Regions from separate parts of the Streptomyces sp. NPDC001852 genome, predicted to be linked through region 1. Evidence: riboswitches for the same ligand, from Rfam matches in the RefSeq annotation. Region 1 holds a riboswitch; the other holds the start of a gene.
What was found. Region 1 has a riboswitch for S-adenosylmethionine ahead of ACFYZB_RS03055 (aminotransferase class V-fold PLP-dependent enzyme). Riboswitches for the same ligand answer to the same signal wherever they lie in the genome.

Region 1 (6,514 bases):
GCAGGCCGATGATTCCGCCCAGTCCCTGACCATCCAGGAGGGCAAGAAGCTCTACGAGGTCGGCTGCGCCAGCTGCCACGGCACCGGTGGCCAGGGCTCCTCCGACGGGCCGAGCCTGGTCGGCGTGGGCGCCGCGGCCGTCGACTTCCAGGTCGGCACCGGCCGTATGCCGGCCGCCACCTCGCAGGGCGCCCAGGTGCCGCGCAAGAAGGTCGTCTACAACCAGACGCAGATCGACCAGCTCGCCGCGTACATCGCCTCGCTGGGCGCCGGCCCGAGCGTGCCCACCAAGGACCAGTACGGCCCCGACGGCGCGGACATCGCCAAGGGTGGCGAGCTGTTCCGCACCAACTGCGCGCAGTGCCACAACTTCACCGGCAAGGGCGGTGCCCTGACCAAGGGCAAGTTCGCGCCGACGCTCGAGGGCGTCGACCCGAAGCACATCTACGAGGCCATGCAGACCGGCCCGCAGAACATGCCGTCCTTCCCGGACACCACGTTGTCCTCGAAGAACAAGAAGGACATCATCGCGTACCTGCACGCGGTCGACAGCAGCGAGACGACGAACCCCGGCGGTCTGGAGCTGGGCGGCCTCGGGCCGGTCAGTGAGGGTCTGTTCGCCTGGATCTTCGGCCTCGGCGCGCTGATCGTGGTCGCCGTCTGGGTCGCCGCTCGGACCGCAAAGGCCAAGAAGTCATGAGTAGCCAAGACATTCCAGAAGAGAACCTGCCCGCAGAGCAGGAGCACGCGCACGGCGCGGTAACGGCGGTCGCGGACGAGGAGAACCCGTTCGCCGACCCGGGGCTGCCGCCCCACGAGCACCGCATCCAGGACATCGACGAGCGGGCCGCCAGGCGGTCCGAGCGCATGGTCGCCCTGCTGTTCACGGTGTCGATGCTGGCCACCGTCGGCTTCATCGTCTCGTACGTGACCATCCCGCACGACAAGGACATCTTCGTCTTCCCGATCGGGCACCTCAGCGCGCTGAACTTCGCGCTGGGTCTGACCCTCGGCACGGCGCTGTTCTGCATCGGCGCGGGCGCGGTCCACTGGGCCCGCACCCTGATGTCCGACGTCGAGGTCGCCGACGAGCGTCACCCGATCGAGGCCTCCCCCGAGGTCCGGGCCAAGGTCCACGCGGACTTCCGCCAGGGTGCCGCCGAGTCGGCGCTCGGCCGCCGCAAGCTGCTGCGCACCACCATGTTCGGCGCGCTGGCCCTGTTCCCGCTCTCCGGCGTCATGCTGCTGCGCGACCTCGGCCCGCTGCCCGGCACCTCGCTGCGTCACACGCTGTGGGCCAAGGGCAAGCGCCTGGTCAACACGAACACGGGCCTGCCGCTGCGCCCCGAGGACGTCGCCGTCGGCTCCCTCACCTTCGCCAAGCCCGACGGGCTGAACGAGACGGACGAGGAGTTCCAGACGGAGATCGCCAAGGCCGCGCTGATGATCGTCCGGCTGCAGCCGGACAACATCAAGGACAAGCGCGAGCTCGACTGGTCGCACGAAGGCATCGTCGCCTTCTCCAAGATCTGCACCCACGTCGGCTGCCCGATCTCCCTGTACGAGCAGCAGACGCACCACGTGCTGTGCCCGTGCCACCAGTCCACCTTCGACCTCTCCGACGGCGCCCGAGTGATCTTCGGCCCCGCCGGCCACGCCCTGCCGCAGCTGCGCATCGGTGTGGACAGTGAGGGTTACCTCCAGGCGCTCGGCGACTTCGAGGAGCCCGTCGGTCCTGCATTCTGGGAGCGCGGATGAGTACTGCAGCGAACGAGACGCCCCGCTCTCGCGGGAAGGCACCGGCCGGCGAGCGCGTCGCCGACTGGGCCGACGGCCGGCTCGGGATCTACTCCCTGGCCAAGGCCAACATGCGCAAGATCTTCCCCGACCACTGGTCGTTCATGTTGGGCGAAGTGTGCATGTACAGCTTCATCATCATCATCCTGACGGGTGTCTACCTGACGTTGTTCTTCCACCCGTCGATGAACGAGGTGGAGTACCACGGCAGCTATGTCCCGCTCCAGGGTCAGCTGATGTCCGAGGCGTTCAACTCGACCCTGCACATCTCCTTCGACGTGCGCGGTGGTCTGCTCATCCGGCAGATCCACCACTGGGCCGCGCTGATCTTCCTCGCCGGCATGTTCGTGCACATGATGCGCGTGTTCCTCACCGGCGCGTTCCGCAAGCCGCGTGAGATCAACTGGCTGTTCGGCTTCCTGCTGTTCGTCCTCGGCATGTTCACCGGCTTCACCGGTTACTCGCTCCCGGACGACCTGCTCTCCGGCACCGGTGTCCGCTTCATGGAGGGCGCGATCCTGTCCGTGCCGATCGTCGGCACGTACCTGTCGTTCTTCCTCTTCGGCGGTCAGTTCCCCGGCCACGACTTCGTCGCCCGGTTCTACTCGATCCACATCCTGCTGCTTCCGGGCATCATGCTCGGCCTGATGGTGGGCCACCTGATCCTGGTCTTCTACCACAAGCACACGCAGTTCGCGGGTCCCGGCAAGAGCAACAACAACGTCGTCGGCATGCCGCTGCTGCCGGTCTACATGGCCAAGGCCGGAGGCTTCTTCTTCCTGGTCTTCGGTGTCATCGCGGCCATCGCGGCGGTCGCCCAGATCAACCCGATCTGGGCCATGGGCCCCTACCGTCCGGACCAGGTGTCCACCGGCGCCCAGCCCGACTGGTACATGGGCTTCGCCGAGGGTCTGATCCGCTTCATGCCGGGCTGGGAGATCAACCTCTGGGGTCACACGCTCGTCCTGGGCGTGTTCATCCCGCTGGTCCTCTTCCCGCTGGTCCTGGCGGCGATCGCGGTCTACCCGTTCATCGAGTCCTGGATCACCGGCGACAAGCGCGAGCACCACATCCTGGACCGCCCGCGCAACGCCCCGACGCGTACCGCGTTCGGTGTCGCCTGGGTGACGATCTACATGATCACCCTGGTCGGTGGCGGCAACGACCTGTGGGCCACCCACTTCCACCTGTCGATCAACGCCGTGACCTGGTTCGTCCGGATCTTCTTCTTCCTCGGGCCGATCATCGCGTTCATCGTCACCAAGCGGATCTGCCTGGGTCTGCAGCGCCGCGACCGCGACAAGGTGCTGCACGGTCGCGAGACCGGCATCATCAAGCGCCTGCCGCACGGTGAGTTCATCGAGGTGCACGAGCCGCTCAGCCAGGAGCAGCTGCACACCCTCACGGCTCACCACCAGTACGAGCCGGCCGAGATCGGCCCGACGGTCGACGAGAACGGTGTCGAGCGCAAGGTCGGTGCCTCGGAGAAGCTCCGGGTGAAGCTGTCCAACGCCTACTACGGCGAGGACAACCAGATCCCGAAGCCGACCGTCGAGGAGTACAAGGAGATCACGAGCGGCCACGGCCACCACTGATCCCGCGTCGCCACGCCACGCCGAAGGGCCCCGTCCGGGTTACGGACGGGGCCCTTCGCCGTGCCCGGCGCTGGATAGGCTGGGACCACACTGTTTCTTCAGGACACCAGGAGCGGCTGATGAGCGCTGTGACCCCCGCTGGAGGCGACACCGCGGCGGGCCGTTCCTGGCCCGCCCTGCTGAACGGCCTGCTGGACGGCCAGGACCTCTCCGCCGACGACACCGCGTGGGCGATGGACCGGATCATGCGCGGCGAGGCGACCGACGCGCAGATCGCGGGGTTCGCGGTGGCGCTGCGGGCCAAGGGACAGACGGTGCAGGAGATCACCGGTCTGGTCCGCACGATGTACGAGCACGCGAACGTGATCGAGGTGCCCGGCCACACCGTCGACATCGTCGGCACGGGCGGGGACGGGGCGAGGACGGTGAACATCTCCACGATGTCGTCACTGGTCGTCGCCGGTACGGGCGCGAAGGTCGTCAAGCACGGCAACCGCGCCGCGTCCTCCGCCTCCGGATCCTCCGACGTCCTGGAGAAGCTGGGCGTCAACCTCGACCTCACGCCCCGGCGGGTGGCCGAGGTCGCGGAGGAGGCCGGCATCACCTTCTGCTTCGCGGTGAAGTTCCACCCCGCGCTGCGTCATGTGGGCGCCGCGCGCGGCCAGTTGGGCATCCGTACGGTGTTCAACCTGCTCGGTCCGCTGACCAACCCGGCGAAGGTGCGGGCCCAGGCGGTCGGCGTGGCCGTCCCTCGAGAGGCGCCCATCGTCGCGGGCGTGCTCGCGGAGCGCGGCAACTCCTCGCTGGTCTTCCGCGGCGACGACGGGCTGGACGAGCTGACCACGACGTCCACGTCCCACGTCTGGGTGGTCCGGGACGGCAAGGTCACCGAGGAGACCTTCGACCCGCGGGACGTCGGCATCGACCTCGTCCCCGTGGAGGCGCTGCGCGGCGGCGACCCGTCGCACAACGCCGAGGTCGCCCGCCGTCTGCTGGACGGCGAGCGGGGCCCGGTACGGGACGCCGTGCTGCTGAACTCCGCGGCGGCCCTCGTGGCCCTGCACCCGACGGACGCCTCTCTCGCCAACCAGCTGCGGGCCGGCATGGCCCAGGCCGCCGAGTCCATCGACTCGGGCGCGGCGAAGCGAACGCTGGAACGGTGGGTGGCGGCGAGCAACGACAGGGCCTAGCCGTCGCCGGTGGTCGTCCCGCGATCCGGACACGGGTTGCGGGGCGACGATCTTTTACCGTACGTTTCTGCACCAGGTCATGAGTGACAGCCATTCGGCCCCGGCCGGCTGTCCGGCAACCCTCCGTCCGTGGCGGGGTGCCCCGGGTGAGGACCAGGCCGTAGGCAGCGAGGTCTACGGCAAGCGCGGACCCCTCGCGCGCTTGACGAGAGCGCGGGACCAGGGGTCCTGGTCATCGAGGGAGCCTTCCGTGAGCAAGCGAATGCGATAGGGCCGCAGAGCCCCGCCTCCGCACACCCCTTTTCTCTTCTTCCGTACGTCTCTTCGCGTACGTCCTCACGGGAGTTCCCCCATGTCTGTCTTCACCGCTGCCGCCGACCAGTCCGTTTGCGCCCCCCTGCCCGTTCTGGGCCGGGATGTCACCGTCCCGCTCGTCACCGGCGGCGAGGTGACCTACGCGGCCCTCGACTACGCGGCCAGCGCCCCCGCCCTGCAGCGCGTCTGGGACGACGTGGCCGCCTACGCGCCGTACTACGGCAGCGTCCACCGTGGCGCCGGCTACCTCTCCCAGCTCTCCACCGACCTCTTCGAGAACGCCCGGAAGACGGTCGCCGACTTCCTCGGCTGCCGCCCCGACGACCAGGTGGTCTTCACCCGCTCGACCACCGACTCCCTGAACCTGCTGGCCCGCGCCCTCCCCGCCGACTGCCAGGTCTTCGTCTTCGAGACCGAGCACCACGCCTCCCTGCTGCCCTGGCAGGACGCGCACGTCACCTACCTCAACGCGCCGCGCACCCCGCAGCAGGCCGTGGCGGCCCTGGAGCGGGCCCTCGCCGACCGGGACCCCTACGGCCCGGCCCTGGTCTGCGTCACCGGCGCCTCCAACGTCACCGGCGAGCTGTGGCCGGTGCGCGAACTGGCCGCGGCGGCGCACGCCCACGGCGCCCGTATCGTCCTGGACGCCGCCCAGCTGGCCCCGCACCACCCCGTGTCCCTCCGCGACCTGGACGTCGACTGGGTCGCCTTCTCGGGCCACAAGCTGTACGCCCCCTTCGGCTCCGGTGTGCTCGCCGGCCGCGCCGACTGGCTGCGCGCGGCGGAGCCGTACCTGGCGGGCGGGGGTGCCAGCCGCAAGGTGTCCCGGCGTCAGGACGGCGGCGTGGACGTGGAGTGGCACGACAGTGCCGCGCGGCACGAGGCGGGCTCGCCCAATGTGATCGGCGCCTACTCCATCGCGTCGGCCTGCAAGGCGCTGACCGAGGCCGGCTGGGACACCCTGGTGGCCCGTGAGCAGCACCTCGTCCGCAGGGTCCGGGCCGGGCTTGCCGAGGTCCCCCAGGTGAAGGTGCTGTCCCTCTTCGGTGACGACGCCCCGCGCGTCGGCGTCATCTCCTTCGTCGTCGAGGGCTGGAACAGCTCGCACTTCGCCGCCGCGCTCTCCGCCGAGTACGGCATCGGCGTCCGCGACGGCCTCTTCTGCGCCCACCCCCTGGTCCGCACCCTCCTCGGCACCGACCCCCAGACCCAGGGCGAATGCGGCGCCCCCGAGGCGGCGCCGGGGGAGAAGTCCCTCAACGCCATCCGCGTGAGCTTCGGCGCGGGCACCCCCGACGAGCACGTGGAGCGTTTCGTGACGGCGGTACGGGAACTGGTGACCGACGGTGCGAAGTGGACGTACCGGACGGAGGGCGGCCGCTGCGTCCCGGCGGTGTGACCGGCGCCCCGCAGACGCCCGGGCGGTCTTCCGACGGTCAGTTGTCCAGACCGATCGAGAAGGCCGCCTCAAGGTCGTGCTGGGAGTAGGTGCGGAAGGCGACGTGCGTGTCGGTGGCCTCGACGCCGGGGATCTTGCTGATCCGGCCGGGGATGACATCGGCGAGATCCTCGTGCTGCCGCACCCGGACCATCGCGATCAGGTCATATGTGCCCGTG
Region 2 (6,514 bases), on a different contig from region 1:
ACAAGACCCTGTTCGCCAAGGCCGGCATCAACCCGCCCACCACCTGGGACGAGCTGGCCGCCGACGCCAAGGCGCTCAAGGACAAGGGCGTCAAGTACCCCTTCGCGCTGCCGCTCGGCCCCGAGGAGGCCCAGGCCGAGACCATGCAGTGGCTGCTCAGCGGCAGCAGCGCGGGCAACGGCGGCACCGGCTACACCGACGACGTCGGCACCTACACCATCGACTCCGCGCAGAACGTCCAGACCTTCAGCTGGCTCAAGAACGACCTGGTCGACAAGGGCCTGACCGGTCCGGTCGCGCCCGGCAGCCTCAACCGCGCGACCGCCTTCGCCGCCTTCGCCGACGGCCAGGTCGGCATGCTCAACGGACATCCCACGCTGATCCAGCAGGCCGAGAAGAAGGGCGTGAAGTTCGGCATGGTGCCGATGCCGGGGCCCACCGGCCGGGCCAGGGCCTCCATGGGCGTCGCCGACTGGATGATGGCCTTCAAGCAGAACGGGCACCGCGACCAGATCGGCGGTTTCCTCAACTTCGTCTACAGCGAGAAGAACGTCCTCGACTTCTCCCGCGAATACGGCCTGCTGCCGGTCACCGGCTCCGCCTCCAACGCCATGAGCGCGTCGGACTCCACCCCCGACAAGGCCCTGCACCCCTTCCTCGACGAGCTGCCCACCTCCGAGCTGTACCCCGTCGGCAAGACCTCCTGGGCGACGGTCAGCGCCGCCGTGAAGCAGAACATCGGCCAGGCCCTCGCCCCCGGCGGCGACCCCGCCGGCGTCCTGACCCGACTCCAGGCGACGGCGACGGCGGCGGACAGCAGCGCCAGGAACTGACCACCGCCGACCGCCGGCTGTCAGTGCCCGGCGCTACCGTGACTCCCATGGAACTCGCCCCCCGCGAACAGGCCATCCTCGCGCTGGAGCGCCGCGGCTTCCCCGGCCCCGGCGCCAAGGAACGAGCGATACGCGAGGAACTGGGCCTGTCCCCGGTCCGCTACTACCAGCTCCTGAACGCCCTGCTGGACGACGAGCGCGCACTGTCCTCGGACCCGGTGACGGTGAACCGCCTGCGGAGGGTACGGGACTCCCGGCGGACGGAGCGCTGAACCGGCTGCGGGGGCAGGGTGCCCCTGCAGCCGGCCGAGTCGGGTGGGCGCGTGGGAAACGGGGGCCGGGGGCGGAGCCCCCTTCGGGGTCTGGGGCGGAGCCCCAGGCGTGACGGCGGCCCGCGCTGGATAGTGTCGCGGTATGGACCCTCTGCCGACCCCGCAGACCCAGCCCGGCCGGGACGGACTCGCCGCATTCCTGGCGAAGCCGACCGCGGCGCTTGTCGGCCTGGACTTCGACGGCACCCTCGCCCCCATCGTCGCCGACCCCGAGCAGGCCCGCGCCCACCCCGACGCCGTACCGGCCCTGTCCGCACTCGCCCCGAAGGTCGCCTCCGTCGCCGTGATCACCGGCCGCCCCGCCGGGGTCGCGGTCCGCTACGGCGGCTTCGCCGGCGTCCCCGGCCTGGAGCACCTGACCGTCCTCGGCCACTACGGCGCCGAACGCTGGGACGCGGCCACCGGCACCGTCACCGCCCCGGCCCCGCACCCCGGCGTCGCGGCGGTCCGCGCCGAGCTGCCGGGCGTACTGGACCGCGCCGGCGCCTGGCACGGCACCTGGATCGAGGAGAAGGGCCGGGCCGTCGCGGTGCACACCCGCCGCGCCGACGACCCGCAGGCCGCGTTCGAGGCCCTGCGCGGCCCCCTCACCGACCTCGCCGCCCGCCACGGCCTGGTCGTCGAACCGGGCCGCCTGGTCCTGGAGCTGCGCCCACCCGGCATGGACAAGGGCGTGGCGCTCGCCGACCACGTCCGCAGGACCGGCGCCGAGTCCGTCCTCTACGCCGGTGACGACCTCGGCGACCTCCCCGCCTTCGCCGCCGTCGACGAACTCCGTTCCGACGGCGTCCCCGGCCTCCTGGTCTGCAGCGGCAGCACCGAGGTCACCGAACTGGCGGAACGCGCGGACATCGTGGTCGACGGCCCCGCCGGGGTCGTCCGCCTGCTGCGGACCCTCGCCGCTCAGCTGGACTGAAGGTCCCTGAGCGCCTGCAGCTGATCCAGGAACCACTGGGCCGGGGGAAGCGCGGTGGCCGCCGCCGCCAGCCTCTTGGTGCGGTCCGCCCGCTCCTCCGGTGGCAGGGACAGCGCCTCGTGCAGGGCGCGCGCGGTCTCCAGCACGTCGTAGGGGTTCACCACGAACGCGTGGGCGCGCAGTTCCTCGTACGCCCCGGCCTCCCGGGACAACACCAGCGCACAGCCCCGGTCGGAGACGACCGGCACCTCCTTGGCGACCAGGTTCATGCCGTCCCGGATGGGGTTGACCAGCGCCACGTCGGCGAGCCGGTACGCGGCCAGCGAGCGCGCGAAGTCGTCCTTGACGTGCAGCACGACCGGGGTCCACCCGGCCGTGCCGAAGGCCGAGTTGATCTCCTCGGCGACCCGCTCCACCGCGGCCGTGTAGTCCCGGTACACGGCGAGGTCCTGCCGCGACGGATACGCGAACGCGAGATGCACCACCCGCTCCCGCCACTCGGGGTGCTCCTCCAGCAGCTGCCGGTACGCCAGCAGGCCGCGCACGATGTTCTTGGACAGCTCCGTGCGGTCGACGCGGACGACGGTCCGGCGGCCCTCGCCGATCTCCTCGCGCAGCGCCGCCATCCGCTCGTCCACGTCCGGCTCGTGGGCCCGCTTGCGCAGGAAGTCCCCGTCCGCGCCGAGCCCGTGCACCCCGATCGCCGTACCCGGGAGACTGCCGGGACCCAGGACCGCCGTACAGCACGCGGTGAACGCGTCCGCCCACCGCCGGGTCAGGAACGCCGCCCGGTCCGCGCCGAGGATGCCGTTCAGCAGGGCGGCCGCGATGTCGTCGGGCAGCAGACGGAAGTACTCCGGCGGCGCCCAGGGCGTGTGCGAGAAGTGGCCGATCCGCAGGTCGGGGCGGAGCTCCCGGAGCATCCCGGGCACCAGGCACAGGTGGTAGTCCTGGACCAGTACCGCCGCCCCCTCGGCCGCCTCCTCGGCCAGCGCCTCGGCGAACGCCCGGTTGTAGGCCTCGTAGGCCGCCCACTGCCGCCGGAACCCCGCGTCGAAGACCGGCTCGAGCGGGGTCTGGTAGAGCATGTGGTGGACGAACCAGAGCACCGAGTTGGCGATGCCGTTGTAGGCGTCCGAGTGGACCTGCGCTTCGATGTCCAGCATCCGCACCCGCTGCCCGCCGGCGTCCTCGCCCGGCAGCAGCCCGCCGCCGGCCCGCCGTACGGCCTCCCGGTCCCCGTCGCCGAGCGCCGCGCACACCCACAGGGAGTCCGCGTCCGGCCCGATGGCCGACAGCCCGGAGACCAGCCCGCCGCCGCCCCGCCTGGCGTGCAGCGAGCCGCTGTCGTCCACCGTGTACGAAACCGGGCCGCGGTTGGACGCGACCAGCACCTGAGCTCTCTCGGCAGCACCCTGCGTGGAAGCCATGGTCCTCAACCTAGCCCGGCCCGGAAACGCTCAAACGTACGGCCGCGACATGGGCCGGCAGCCGTATACGAACTCAGGCCACCCTGCGCTCGGCGTACTCCGTGATCTCCACCATCGGCGGTCGTTCCTCGGTGTCCACCGAGTAGGTGCGCGGCTCGAAACCGTCCTCGCCGCGCTCGAACTGGGTGAGGGAGGGGCGGATCAGATGGCCGCGGGCCAGCCGCAGCTGGGCCGTGCGGTAGATCGCGGCGGCCATCCGGCCGAGCGCCTGCCCGTCCTGGTGGCGGTGCTTGCGCACGCCCACGTCCACCTGCCCCAGCGCGTCCAGTCCCACCAGGTGCAGGGCGTCCACCAGCATGCCCAGCTCCACGCCGTACCCGACGGGGAAGGGGAGCTGTTCCAGCAGGCTGCGCCGGGCCGCGTACTCGCCGCCCAGCGGCTGCACGAATCCGGCCAGCTGCGGCCAGTGCATGTTCAGCAGCGGGCGGGCCATCAACTCGGTCACCCGGCCGCCCTGGCCGGCGGACCCGGCGAGCGGACGGTCGTACATCGCCTTGACCAGGTCCACGCCCGGCTCGGTGAGCAGCGGGCCGACGATCCCTGCAACGAAGTCGGAGGAGAACTCCCTCAGGTCCGCGTCGATGAAACAGACGATGTCCCCGGTGGTGACCAGGAGCGAGCGCCACAGCACCTCACCCTTTCCGGGGACGGCGGGGATGCGGGGCAGGATCTCGTCCCGGTGAACGACCCGCGCGCCCGCGGCGGCGGCGACCTCGGAGGTGCGGTCGGTGGAGCCGGAGTCGACCACCACGATCTCGTCGACGAGCGGAACCTGCTCCACGAGGTCGTGGCGGATGACCGCGACGATGTCGCCGACCGTCTCCTCCTCGTTGAGCGCGGGCAGCACGACGGAGACCGACTGGCCCGTGCGCTGCTTGGCCGCCAGGATCTTGTGCAGCGGGCGATCGGCCACGGACCAGGAGCGGATGGCCAGCCAGCGCTCGACTTCTTCCAGCACAGTCAGCGGCTCCTCACGTGTCTCGCGGTTCGGACGACTATCTCAACTGTCCAGGCCTTCGGTTACAGTCTTGAACAACGCCGATGACCATCGCATGTCGGGGGTCAGCACGCGTTCACAACCGCATACCGCTCATCCAGAGGGGCAGAGGGACACGGCCCGATGAAGCCCCGGCAACCCTCCAGTCGGTACTCGTGGATCAATGATCGCTCGCGAGGCTCCCGGCTAGGGAAGGTGCCAAATCCGTCTCACGGCGAGATGCGTCGTGAGGAAGATGAGGAGAAAGGGCCTCGCCTCCATGGCTGTGCAGACAGTTGCAAGCTCCACCGACTCCACCGTCGACCTCGGCCCGGCCGCGGCCCTGAGCTGTCGTGAGTGCGGGCACCGCGTTCCGCTCGGCCCGGTGTTCGCCTGCGAGGAGTGTTTCGGCCCGCTGGAGATCGCCTACGACTTCTCCGCCTACGACACCGAAGAGCTGCGCCGCCGTATCGAGGCAGGCCCCGCGAACATCTGGCGGTACGCGCCGCTGCTGCCGGTCCCGGCCGACGTGGCCGACAAGCCGAACCTGAACCCGGGCTGGACCGCGCTGGTCAAGGCCGACAACCTCGCCGGCGAACTCGGTGTCACCGGCGGCCTGTTCGTCAAGGACGACTCCGGCAACCCGACGCACTCCTTCAAGGACCGCGTGGTCGCCCAGGCCCTGGAGGCCGCCCGCGCCTTCGGGTTCACGACCCTGTCCTGCTCCTCCACCGGCAACCTGGCCGGTGCGGTGGGCGCCGCGGCGGCCCGCGCCGGCTTCCGCTCCTGCGTCTTCATCCCGCACGACCTGGAGCAGGGCAAGATCGTCATGGCCGCGATCTACGGCGGCGACCTCGTCGGCATCGAGGGCAACTACGACGACGTGAACCGTTTCTGCTCCGAGCTGATCGGCGACCCGGCCGGCGAGGGCTGGGGCTTCGTCAACGTCAACCTGCGGCCGTACTACGCGGAGGGCTCCAAGACCCTGGCGTACGAGATCTGCGAGCAGCTCGGCTGGCGGCTCCCGGACCAGATCGTGGTCCCGATCGCCTCGGGCTCGCAGCTCACGAAGATCGACAAGGGTCTGCAGGAGCTGATCAGGCTCGGTCTCGTCGAGGACAGGCCGTACAAGATCTTCGGTGCGCAGGCCGAGGGCTGCTCGCCGGTGTCCACCGCCTTCAAGGCCGGGCACGACGTGGTCCGGCCCCAGAAGCCGAACACCATCGCCAAGTCCCTCGCCATCGGCAACCCGGCCGACGGACCGTACGTCCTGGACATCGCGCGCCGCACCGGCGGTGCCGTGGAGGACGTGACGGACGAGGAGGTCGTCGACGCCATCAAGCTGCTGGCCCGCACCGAGGGCATCTTCGCGGAGACGGCGGGCGGCGTGACCGTCGGCGTCACCCGCAAGCTGCTCAAGGACGGCGTCCTGGACCCGACGAAGACCACGGTGGTCCTCAACACCGGCGACGGCCTGAAGACGCTGGACGCGGTGGCCGGTACGGGGCTCACCGCCACCATCCGCCCGAACCTGGACTCCTTCCGAGAGGCTGGCCTCGCATGAGCGTGACCGTTCGCATCCCCACCATCCTGCGCACCTACACCGGCGGTCAGGCCGAGGTCAGCGCCGAGGGCGCGACCCTCGCCGAGGTCATCGCCGACCTGGAGAAGAACCACACCGGGATCGCCGCGCGCGTCCTGGACGACCAGGGCAAGCTGCGCCGGTTCGTCAACGTCTACGTCAACGACGACGACGTCCGCTTCGAGCAGGGCCTTGAGACCGCCACCCCGGACGGCGCCGGCGTCTCCATCATTCCGGCCGTCGCCGGCGGCTGATCGTTACCTTGGGTAACTTCGGTTACGCATTGTTCATCGAATTGCCTCCTCCGTGAGAGAAGCGGAGGAGGCAATTCTGTGTGATTGAGCGCGGTAGAGTTGGGGAACGCGCTCACGGGCCGACCGGTCGA

Region 2: another riboswitch for S-adenosylmethionine. It lies ahead of thrC (threonine synthase); the one in region 1 lies ahead of ACFYZB_RS03055 (aminotransferase class V-fold PLP-dependent enzyme).

What each region holds. Positions count from the first base shown of each region.
Region 1 is NZ_JBIATN010000002.1:78,483-84,996, forward strand. Features, by position in the region: gene ACFYZB_RS03035 (c-type cytochrome) at 1-700, shown strand, start outside; gene ACFYZB_RS03040 (Rieske 2Fe-2S domain-containing protein) at 697-1,758, shown strand; gene ACFYZB_RS03045 (cytochrome bc complex cytochrome b subunit) at 1,755-3,392, shown strand; gene trpD (anthranilate phosphoribosyltransferase) at 3,512-4,582, shown strand; SAM riboswitch class IV at 4,658-4,774, shown strand; gene ACFYZB_RS03055 (aminotransferase class V-fold PLP-dependent enzyme) at 4,935-6,296, shown strand; gene ACFYZB_RS03060 (Lrp/AsnC family transcriptional regulator) at 6,334-6,514, opposite strand, start outside.
Region 2 is NZ_JBIATN010000003.1:399,957-406,470, reverse strand. Features, by position in the region: gene ACFYZB_RS07220 (extracellular solute-binding protein) at 1-833, shown strand, start outside; gene ACFYZB_RS07215 (DUF3263 domain-containing protein) at 881-1,105, shown strand; gene otsB (trehalose-phosphatase) at 1,248-2,081, shown strand; gene ACFYZB_RS07205 (trehalose-6-phosphate synthase) at 2,069-3,511, opposite strand; gene ACFYZB_RS07200 (glucosyl-3-phosphoglycerate synthase) at 3,585-4,529, opposite strand; SAM riboswitch class I at 4,659-4,810, shown strand; gene thrC (threonine synthase) at 4,828-6,111, shown strand; gene ACFYZB_RS07190 (MoaD/ThiS family protein) at 6,108-6,383, shown strand.